DNA from 3 places in the Lysinibacillus sp. UBA6686 genome. Region 1 is predicted to be linked to each of the others. Evidence: riboswitches for the same ligand, from Rfam matches in the RefSeq annotation. Region 1 holds a riboswitch; each other region holds the start of a gene.
What was found. A riboswitch is a leader RNA that binds a small molecule or an ion and turns the genes downstream of it on or off. The one in region 1 is predicted to bind cobalamin.

Region 2: it holds a riboswitch for cobalamin, as region 1 does, so the genes downstream of both, B2R82_RS06465 (glutaredoxin family protein) here and B2R82_RS16985 (FecCD family ABC transporter permease) in region 1, are expected to answer to the same signal.
Region 3: it holds a riboswitch for cobalamin, as region 1 does, so the genes downstream of both, cobT (nicotinate-nucleotide--dimethylbenzimidazole phosphoribosyltransferase) here and B2R82_RS16985 (FecCD family ABC transporter permease) in region 1, are expected to answer to the same signal.

Annotation. Positions count from the first base shown of each region.
Region 1 covers NZ_DKJS01000065.1:17,510-20,761, forward strand. Annotated here, with positions in the region: gene B2R82_RS16975 (YdhK family protein) at 1-442, opposite strand, end outside; gene B2R82_RS16980 (biotin transporter BioY) at 555-1,151, opposite strand; cobalamin riboswitch at 1,291-1,482, shown strand; gene B2R82_RS16985 (FecCD family ABC transporter permease) at 1,633-2,679, shown strand; gene B2R82_RS16990 (heme ABC transporter ATP-binding protein) at 2,684-3,252, shown strand, end outside.
Region 2 covers NZ_DKJS01000023.1:129,665-132,916, reverse strand. Annotated here, with positions in the region: gene B2R82_RS06470 (alpha/beta hydrolase) at 1-912, shown strand, start outside; cobalamin riboswitch at 1,502-1,679, shown strand; gene B2R82_RS06465 (glutaredoxin family protein) at 1,800-2,024, shown strand; gene nrdI (class Ib ribonucleoside-diphosphate reductase assembly flavoprotein NrdI) at 2,021-2,380, shown strand; gene nrdE (class 1b ribonucleoside-diphosphate reductase subunit alpha) at 2,377-3,252, shown strand, end outside.
Region 3 covers NZ_DKJS01000081.1:20,806-24,057, reverse strand. Annotated here, with positions in the region: gene B2R82_RS21860 (trimeric intracellular cation channel family protein) at 1-262, shown strand, start outside; gene cobT (nicotinate-nucleotide--dimethylbenzimidazole phosphoribosyltransferase) at 330-1,391, opposite strand; cobalamin riboswitch at 1,481-1,657, opposite strand; gene B2R82_RS21850 (DMT family transporter) at 1,714-2,574, opposite strand; gene B2R82_RS21845 (response regulator transcription factor) at 2,779-3,252, opposite strand, start outside.

The DNA of each region.
Region 1 (3,252 bases):
TTCCCTTCATATGAGATGCATTTGTCTTAACCTCAGTACCAGAGGCTAATGGAGCTAAATCTGGATTAATTAATTCCTCATGAATAACCCACTTATGATTTTCTACACGCTCACCACCTGTAGCTGGATCATAGGAGACAATATATGCAGTAGTATCATATGCGCCTACAATTGTTGCTTTTGCTCCCTCCATACCTTCCATATGTCCATTGGTAATAATAGCTGTGCTTCCTTCTGGAAATTTAGGGTTTACGGCAGTTTTCAACGCTACGGGCACCTCACCCGAGCTAGAATGATCCATTGTTGAATGATCCATCTTTGTATTCTGCTCAATGTCATTGTCCTTTTTCGTCCCTGATTCTGTCTTGTCAGAGCAAGCTGATAACGTTAGGAAAGTAATTACTGTCAGGAAACTGATAAACCAACTTCTTTTTATCTTCATCCTTTATTCCTCCTCACTATTTACACCTAATGTAGCAAATAAATGTGCAGAAATAATGGAAGGATTATAAGAAATACGCCATCTTTGTAGGATCGGCGTTTTAAGAATTCAACTATTTTATTGGTATTATTTTTAATATCCTTTGTAGTCGATGCGCAAAAATACCAGCAAAGACTGCTAAAATAATATCCTTAGGCAAAGGCGGCATCATCCAAAGCCAGGCCATCTTATAATTGAAAGCATCTGGAGCGCTAGCCCATAGCTTATAAGCAAAGTACATCCAATTTGTCCCTAGTAAATAATTAATAGCTGTAGCAATTACTGCTGCAACAATATAGCTTTTCTTTGTGCCGCTGCGCTCAACAATCAGTCCTGCGATAAATGCAGCTAAAATAAATGTGACAATAAAGCCAAATGTAGGGCTCAAGATTTGTCCAAAGCCGCCACCAAAACGTGCAAATACAGGTGCACCAGCTAAGCCAATGCACATATATACCGTACAAGCAAGCGCACCCTTTCTACTACCAAGAACGAGTCCAGCTAATATAGCAAAGAAAGTTTGCAATGTGATGGGGACTCCACCTACAGACATGAAAGGGACAATAGAAGTAATATTTGCACCAATCATCATTAACGTTGAAAATAATCCAATATAGGCAATATCTACTGTTCTTAATCTATGATGAGAGTGTTCTGCAACTGTTGCCATAATTTCACTCCTGTCTATTAAAGTTATAAATAGTGTATGAAAATAAAATATTTGTGTCAACCTATAATTATAATTTAGTTAACTCAATGATAATTAATAGACTAACTACTTAAATGTATGATAGAATCGTCATAATTTTAATAGTTTGGATACTAATGGTGTGGCATCTTATATAAAGTGTCACTTAAAAGGGAAGTCGGTGAAAATCCGACGCTGTCCCGCAACTGTAATGAGGAGTTTTATGATGATTTAGCCACTGTTTTAGGAACGGGAAGGTAATCATAAAACGTTGATTCGAAGCCAGGAGACCTGCCATTTAGTGATAGTTGTAATGCCCACGAGGATGAACGCATTTACGGACAATAGAAGGAAATCTTTCTGACTTTGTTGATGATTCTAGGGTATTTCTATGCATACTATGCATGAAATACTCTTTTTTATTGCTTCATATCTATTACGGTTGATTAGGAGTATTATACATATGAATAAAAAATTTATACTATTATCACTGTCTTTGTTTCTAATACTAATCATTTCTATGACTTTGGCTGTTATGGTTGGATCTGTTTCCATCACACCTCTTTATGTGTGGCAGGTTATTCTGTCCAAAATTCCAATCGTCCAAAATTTTATAGAGCAGGATTGGAGTCGCTCGCAAGAAATTATTATTTGGCAAATACGGGTGCCACGCGTCTTGTTGGCTGCCATTGTAGGAGCAGGCTTAGCAATTGCAGGAGCAGCTATACAGGCTCTTGTGCGTAATTCTATAGCTGAACCATACATATTAGGAATATCCTCAGGGGCAACAGTCGGTGCTACAGCTGTTATTATTTTAGGTGCATTTTCATTCCTAGGAATTTTTGCTCTTTCAGTATCTGCATTTTTAGGCTCACTACTAGCCATATTGTTAGTGTTTTTCCTTGCCCGTGTTGGAGGAAAAATATCTGTCTTTAGACTTTTACTTGCTGGAATGGCAGTATCGTTTATTTTATCTGCTATTTCGAATTTTATTTTAATGATGGCAAAGCAAGAGGGTGGAATTAAGGCAGTTATGTATTGGATGCTTGGAAGTCTAGCTGGTGCAAAATGGAGTAATATAATTATTCCTACAACTATTTTTATCGTCGTGTTTGCCTTACTGTGGCTCCATTATCGTCATTTAAATTTATTATTGCTTGGGGAAGAGGCAGCAGTTACATTAGGTGTCAATATCCAACAGTTTCGTTTACAGCTTATCCTACTAGTATCTTTATTAACGGGTGTGCTTGTTGCAGTAAGCGGCTCTATTGGATTTGTTGGCTTAATTATTCCACATATTGTTCGCATAATTGTAGGTTCTAACTATAAATATGTAATACCAATTAGTGCTTTATTAGGAGGTATTTTTTTAGTTTGGGCAGATGCGATTGCTCGAATTTTGATAGCTCCTGAAGAAATGCCAATTGGAATTATTACAGCTTTTTGTGGAGGACCATTTTTCATTTGGCTACTGCGCCGTAATAATTATTCTTTCGGTGAAGGAGATTAAACCTATGACATTAGAAGCAAGGCAGGTATCCTATTCCATTCAGGATCAACGCATATTACATGAGGTTAGTATGCAAATAAGGGAACAGCAATTTGTTGGGCTAATTGGTCCAAACGGTAGCGGGAAGTCAACCTTATTAAAAAATATGTACCGCCTATTAAAGCCTGAAAATGGTACGGTTCTGTTAAATGAGCAGGATATTTTTAAGCAATCAAGTAAAAACATTGCTAAAAATTTGGCGGTAGTAAGTCAAGAAACACCGGTTTTATTTGACTTTACAGTACATGATTTAGTAAGTATGGGAAGAACACCTCACAAAAAATTATTGGAGCTTGATCAAGAACGAGATTTTCAAATTGTGAAGGATGCATTAAATCAAACAGGTATCACACATTTAGAAAAACGTAGTTTCAGCTCATTGTCAGGTGGAGAAAAAAAACGGGTGATGGTAGCACGTGCACTTGCTCAGCAAGCACAAATACTTATTTTAGATGAGCCAACAAATCATTTAGATATACAGCATCAATTACAGCTAATGGATTTAATTCAAACTTTACATTTAACCGTTGTTGC
Region 2 (3,252 bases), on a different contig from region 1:
AACAGTATTAGCGTTTTAGAACAAGTTAAGATCAATGGTACAAAACAGCAAATCATGATTAGAGGTCGTGATCAAAATAACCCGGTCATTATATATGTACACGGGGGACCGAGTGTGTCCGAAATTCCTTATGCCAAGTACGAAGACTTATTAGAAAAGGATTTCACTGTCGTTAATTACGATCAAAGAGGAAGCGGTAAATCGTATCATTTTAATGAGGATTATTCTAACTTAACGGCAGATGTACTTGTAGATGATTTATTAGAACTTACGGATTATATTTCAAAACGATTTGGTAAAGAGAAAGTGATCCTAATAGGTCATTCTTACGGCACATACTTAGGAACAATGGCTGCTTATAAAGCTCCAGAAAAATATGAAGCCTATATTGGGATTGGTCAGATGAGCAATATGCAAGAAAGTGAAATAGATAATTTGAATAATACGATAAGTGAAGCGAAAAAAGCCGGAAATACAGAAGATGTGAAGTACTTACAGGGGGTCGCTGAAAAAATACATGCTGGAGAGGCAGTGACTCCAAGAGGCTATGTGTATAAGTACGGCGGCGCTACAAGACTTATTAATATGTCGGATGGCGATATACTATTAAGTCGTGAATATAATTTATTAGATTTAATTCGCTATACATATGGAGTTGCTAATTCACAAGAACAGCTTGTAAAAGAAACCTTGGATAAGCCGCTACCTAAGATCGTTACCAAACTTGAGCTACCATTTTATTTTGTAATGGGTAAATACGACGCTATGACTTCATCTAATGCAGCAAAAAATTATTTTGATAGGATTGAAGCGGATCAAAAGGAGTTTATTTCTTTCGAGGAGTCAGCTCATTATCCAAATTTTGAGGAGAAGGAAAAATTTTATCAATGGATGTGCGATACATTTAAGTAGAGCAGCATAGATACATGCCTAAATGGAATGAAAATACTTTTCCTAACAAATAGAATTTACGACAAATGGAAAAATGATATTTAAAGAGTGAAGAGGCTAATAGTTTCTTTTGTAGTTCAAAAAATGGTAAAGTGAAGGAAGTCTATGATAGAGAACATAAAATGCGCTGGACGTCTGAATTTAATAAGGACTATCTTTATTTATCGGCTAGAATAATATGTAAGGATTTATCAACAATCAAAAGTTTAACAGTCTATTATTCTTCGGAATAAGGACTGTTTTTATGTAAAGAATTATTGTATTAGCTTATGCCTATATTTTTGATGTTATATTCCAAAAAAGTATTTACATAATTACTTCTTGCAAGGAAAGGCAGGAAAATGACTTTAAATACATAGTGTTACTACTTTCATAAAAATAATTCTTTATCAGATGTCTATTATTGTTTATAGCGTTAGGAACTATTTATCCACTTGCTTAATATCATTTTGCGGAAAATATCGAATAATCTTACTATTAAGAAGTCTCTAATCTAGATTTACTTTTATTTTGAAGGATGGTACACTTAGTTCTATCGGAAAACAATATATTGTGTTTGTTTTATTAAGGTACTACTATATGTAGTTTAATAGGGAAGTTCGGTGCAATACCGACGCTGTCCCCGCAACTGTAAAGCTGACGATGATTTAAGCCACTGTGCTTTCGCATGGGAAGGAAATCAGAGAATGAAGCAAAGCCAGGAGACCTGCCTATATAAAACACAACAATCATTTCTTCGGGGATTAAGGAATGGGGACGTAGCTATTTTTATGTGTTTTTAACGTTTCCATTTTAGGCTGTCTCTCTTTGAAGAGATAGCCTTTTATTTTATGAAAAGAGGGATTTATATGAAACTTTATACAAAAACAATTTGTCCTAAATGTCTTTGGGTAAAATCTGAATTACAACGAGTAGGAATTGAAGCAGAAATTGTAAATATTGACCATGATGAAAAAGCAAAGCAAACTATTATAGATGCAGGATTTTTAAGCGTGCCAGTTCTTGAATATAATGAGACATTTATAGGGGATGTTAAGGAAATTGTTTCTCAAATCGAGCTGATTTCACTATGATTATTTATGCTAGTCGTACAGGTAATGTCCGAAATGTTGTCTCAAAATTAAAGGGGAAATCAATGGAGCTGTCTGAGGAATTACAGTTGAGTGAGCCCTACCTTTTAATCACATACACAGACGGATTAGGTGATATCCCTGCAAAGGTAGCTCGTTTTTTAGAACAAAACGGAAATTACTGTAAGGGAGTAGTTGTAAGTGGCAACAGTAATTTCGGCCATACAGTATTTGGCGCTGCTGGCGAGAAAATTGCAGCAAAGTATCATGTGCCTCTAGTGCGTAAATTAGATTTACGAGGAAATCAAACTGATTATGATGCAATACAAACGTTTTATGAAATGAGGGTCATCGCGTGAAAACATATTTAAAGCTTAATAATGATGTACTAAATCGTTATAGTACAACAGGTCAATTAGAGTTAGAAAAGGATCGAGAAGCAACACGCCGTTACTTTTTAGAATATGTAAACGTGCGTCTCCGTTACTTTATTGATATTGAAGAAAAAATCCGTTATTTAGTCGATGAGGGTTATTATGAAAAAGAATTTATCGATATGTATGAGATGGAATTTATTAAAAAGCTATACAAAAAGGCATATGATTATCATTTCCGTTTTCCATCCTTTATGAGTGCAAGTAAATTTTACGATAGTTATGCCATGAAGAGTCGTGATGGGGAAGAAATTTTAGAAAAATATGAGGACCGTATTGTCATTATTGCTTTGTATTTAGCACAAGGCGACACAATATTAGCAGAACGCTCTGTTGAAGCGATGATGGAGGCGTATCAGCCTGCAACTCCAACGGCTTTAAATAGTGGAAAGAAAGCACGTGGAGAACTAGTAAGCTGCTTTAAATTATCAATGGATGACTCTATGAATAGTATTGCTGAAAATATAGGGTATTGTTTGGAGCTATCACGCCTTGGTGGTGGAGTTGGAGTAAACTTAACAGATTTACGTCCTTTAGGAGATCCAATTAAAGAGATTCTAAATCGTGCAAGTGGTGTAATCCCAGTAGCGAAACTATTAGAAAATTCTTTCAGTTATTCCAATCAGCTTGGACAACGAAATGGCTCGGGCGTAGTCTATCTAAATATTTTTCATGCTGATATAGAAAATTTTATTTCATCCAAAAAACCAAATGCTGATGATAAAATTCGTCTCGCAACTCTATCGACAGGCATTATTATACCAAGTATTTTCTTTGAACTTATGAAACGTGATAAA
Region 3 (3,252 bases), on a different contig from region 1:
CATTAGCGCAGTGATTGTAGCTGCTGTCTTAACTGGTTCAGGAGGCGGCATAGTTCGAGATCTTTTAGCAAGACGCAAGCCTCTCGTATTACGTGATGAAATTTACGGGGTTTGGGCAGCTCTTGCAGGACTTATGATTGGTCTAGAAGTATTGACAGGCGACCTCTTTTTATATGGATTATTTGGTATGATAACAGTGCTAAGAATTCTTTCCTATATGAAGAAATGGCGTTTGCCTTTACGAAAGCTCAATCGGGCATAGGCATTTTATAAATAGTAACAAGCCCAAATAGTTTTGAATATGGGCTTGTTATACTTTTTGTTACGATCTATTCTTTCGATTCTACTAGCACTACAGATTCCTCAAGTGTTGCCATGTTTTTCATCATAGAGCAAGCTGCATCTAAAATTGGAAATGCTAAAGCTGCACCAGAGCCTTCTCCTAAACGCATATTCATATGTAGCATTGGTTCAACACCAAGCAACTTGGCTGCTATTTTAGCCCCTGGTTCTTCTGAGGCATGGGAAGGAATGATGTAGTCCTTTACTTTTGGCTCAAGCTCAAAGGCAATGAGAGCAGCAATCGTAGAAATAAAGCCATCAATTACAACAGGTTTGTGATTTGCAGCAGCCGCAAGTACAATTCCAGCCATAGCACCTATTTCTAAGCCACCAACTTTTGCAAGAATATCAATAGCATCGTGGCGATTGGGCTTGTTTAGTGCAATAGCATGTTGAATAACCTCCACCTTATGCGCAATTCCCCCTGCTCCCACACCTGCACCTAGTCCTGTTACTATATTTGGATGACAGGCATGAAGCACGGATAGGATAGCCGCACTTGGTGTTGTATTCCCAATACCCATTTCACCAGTTCCAAGAACATCCGCTCCGTTTCTTATTTCGTTCGTTGCAACTTCAATTCCTACTTCGATGGATTGAATAGCTTCCTCTTTTGACATAGCTGGACCCTTTGCCATATTATCTGTCCCATATTTAATTTTCTTAAGAATGACACCAGCATCAAGCGGTAAATCTTCTTTTACACCAACGTCAACCGTTATAATTTTAGCATTGGTTATGTTGGCGATTGCACAAACACCCGTAAGCCCTTTTGGAAAATTCAATGTTTGTAAAAAGGTGACCTTTTGTGGATTTGAAGTTACATCTTCCTCACAAACACCGTGATCTGCTGCACAGACAATAATTGCTTTGCTCTCAATTTTAGGAAATAATTCTCCTGTAATACCAGCAAGCTGTACAGCAAGATTCTCCAATTTCCCCAAGCTTCCAGGTGGCTTGCTCAGAGAGTCTATATATTCCCTAGCTTTCTCCATCATACGGCTATCCGCATTTTGAATTTTTTTAATCGTGTGCTGTAATAATTGCATGAAACTATTCCCCTTTCAATCTTTCGAGACAATATAAAAAGCCTGCAGTTTATTCATGACAAATAAACTACAGACTTTTCCATCGTCTATATAATCGAAGCAATTAGGCAGGTCTCCTGGCTCAATTTCAACATTTCATAGAACCTTCCCAGCACCATGCTAGTGGCATTCTCTATGAAACTCCTTTTTACAGTGGTGGGACCGCTAAAGACTTTCACTTTATTCCCTATTCTCCCTCAATGGGCACCTAATGCTATTATGCAATTTCTTTTAATTTACTGTAAAGATATCTTTCTGTCAATATGTCACCTTTAAAGCTAAATTAGACTTCTTTCTGATCTATTTCACTAATAAATGTCGCGCCAAGCAATAGAATAGCTCCTATTATTTGCAGCATAGTCATTTTTTCTCCTATAATCATCGTTGAGATTACCAATGACGTTAGAGGGTCAATATAGCTTAGAATGGCTATGCTTTGCCCCTTTAAATGACTCATTCCTAAAAAGAAAAGATAGAAGCCTATACCGGCATGGACAATGCCCAATGCTATTAGTAAACTGATGGATTTTATATCGATATACATGATTTGAAATCCAGTTGTTCCATTAAGATAAAGTGCTAGAAATAACGCTGCTAAAGAAAGCTGCAGAATTGTGTTTGACGGTTCTTTAAGTCCATGAATATACTTATTGACAAAAGTTACCAACGTATAGAAACATGCTGCAATAAGCCCATACACAATGCCGATATCTTGCCCATTTTCTTCTGTAGCTTGGCTATGGACAATAAAGAATAATCCAACTAATGCCACACCTACATAGAAAATTTTTCTTAGATACAGTTTTTCTTTTAATACAATTGGTGATAAACAAATCACTAAAACTGGCGCAAAATAATAGCTAAGCGCTGCATTGGCAATGGTTGTTTCTTTGTACGCTTGAAATAGAAAAATCCAATTCCCACATAACGCTACACTAGATAGCAGTAATGGCCATATATTAGACAAAATGGATGCTTTCGTTATTTTTTCTTTTTTAACGATGAAAATTATCAATAAAAAACTAGAGCCAATCACACTCATCCAGAAGGCAATTTCACTGGATGGCAGGTGTATATATTTAGCAAAAACACCGATAGCCCCAAAGATAATCATAGATAAAACAAATGCAAATTTTCCGCTCACTTCTGATTCCTACTTTCTACTTATATAGTTTTTAGCCTATACAGTAGAATCTATTGCAAGAAGAGCAAGCTAGTGTGGAATGCCTTAAACAGTAGACTCTACTGTCAAGACATTGTTGGAGGCGCTATTGATCGGAACATATTACTCATCCTTTCTATTTTCAACTCGGTCATTCTATACTTATTTTACCAAAACACACTAGATTTAAATAGTTCGATATTTGGCTGGTGTCATTCCAACATATTTTTTAAATACTTTACTAAAATACTCTTCATTACTATAGCCCACCAACGAAGCGATTTCATTATTTCTTTTATTACTATGAACTAGTAGCTGCTTTGCCTTGTCAATTCTTAGCTCATTTAACAGGTGGATGAAATTTTTATCAATGCTTTTCTTAATTAATATACTTAAATTTGCTTGGCTTTTGTTAAATATGCCTGATAAATAATTTAAATCCAGCTGAGGATCATCAAAATGCGTATAAATATAATCGATTATTTTTTTACTTAAATCATCCCTATTGCCATGTAAATTTAGTATTTTATCTACGAGTGGCTCGATGTAGCTATTTACTATTATTAATAGATTGTCTTCTTTAATCATTTGATGGTGGATACCAATAATTTTTTGAGCACTGTTATATGTTTCAAAGCAATTGAAATGAATGCTATATTG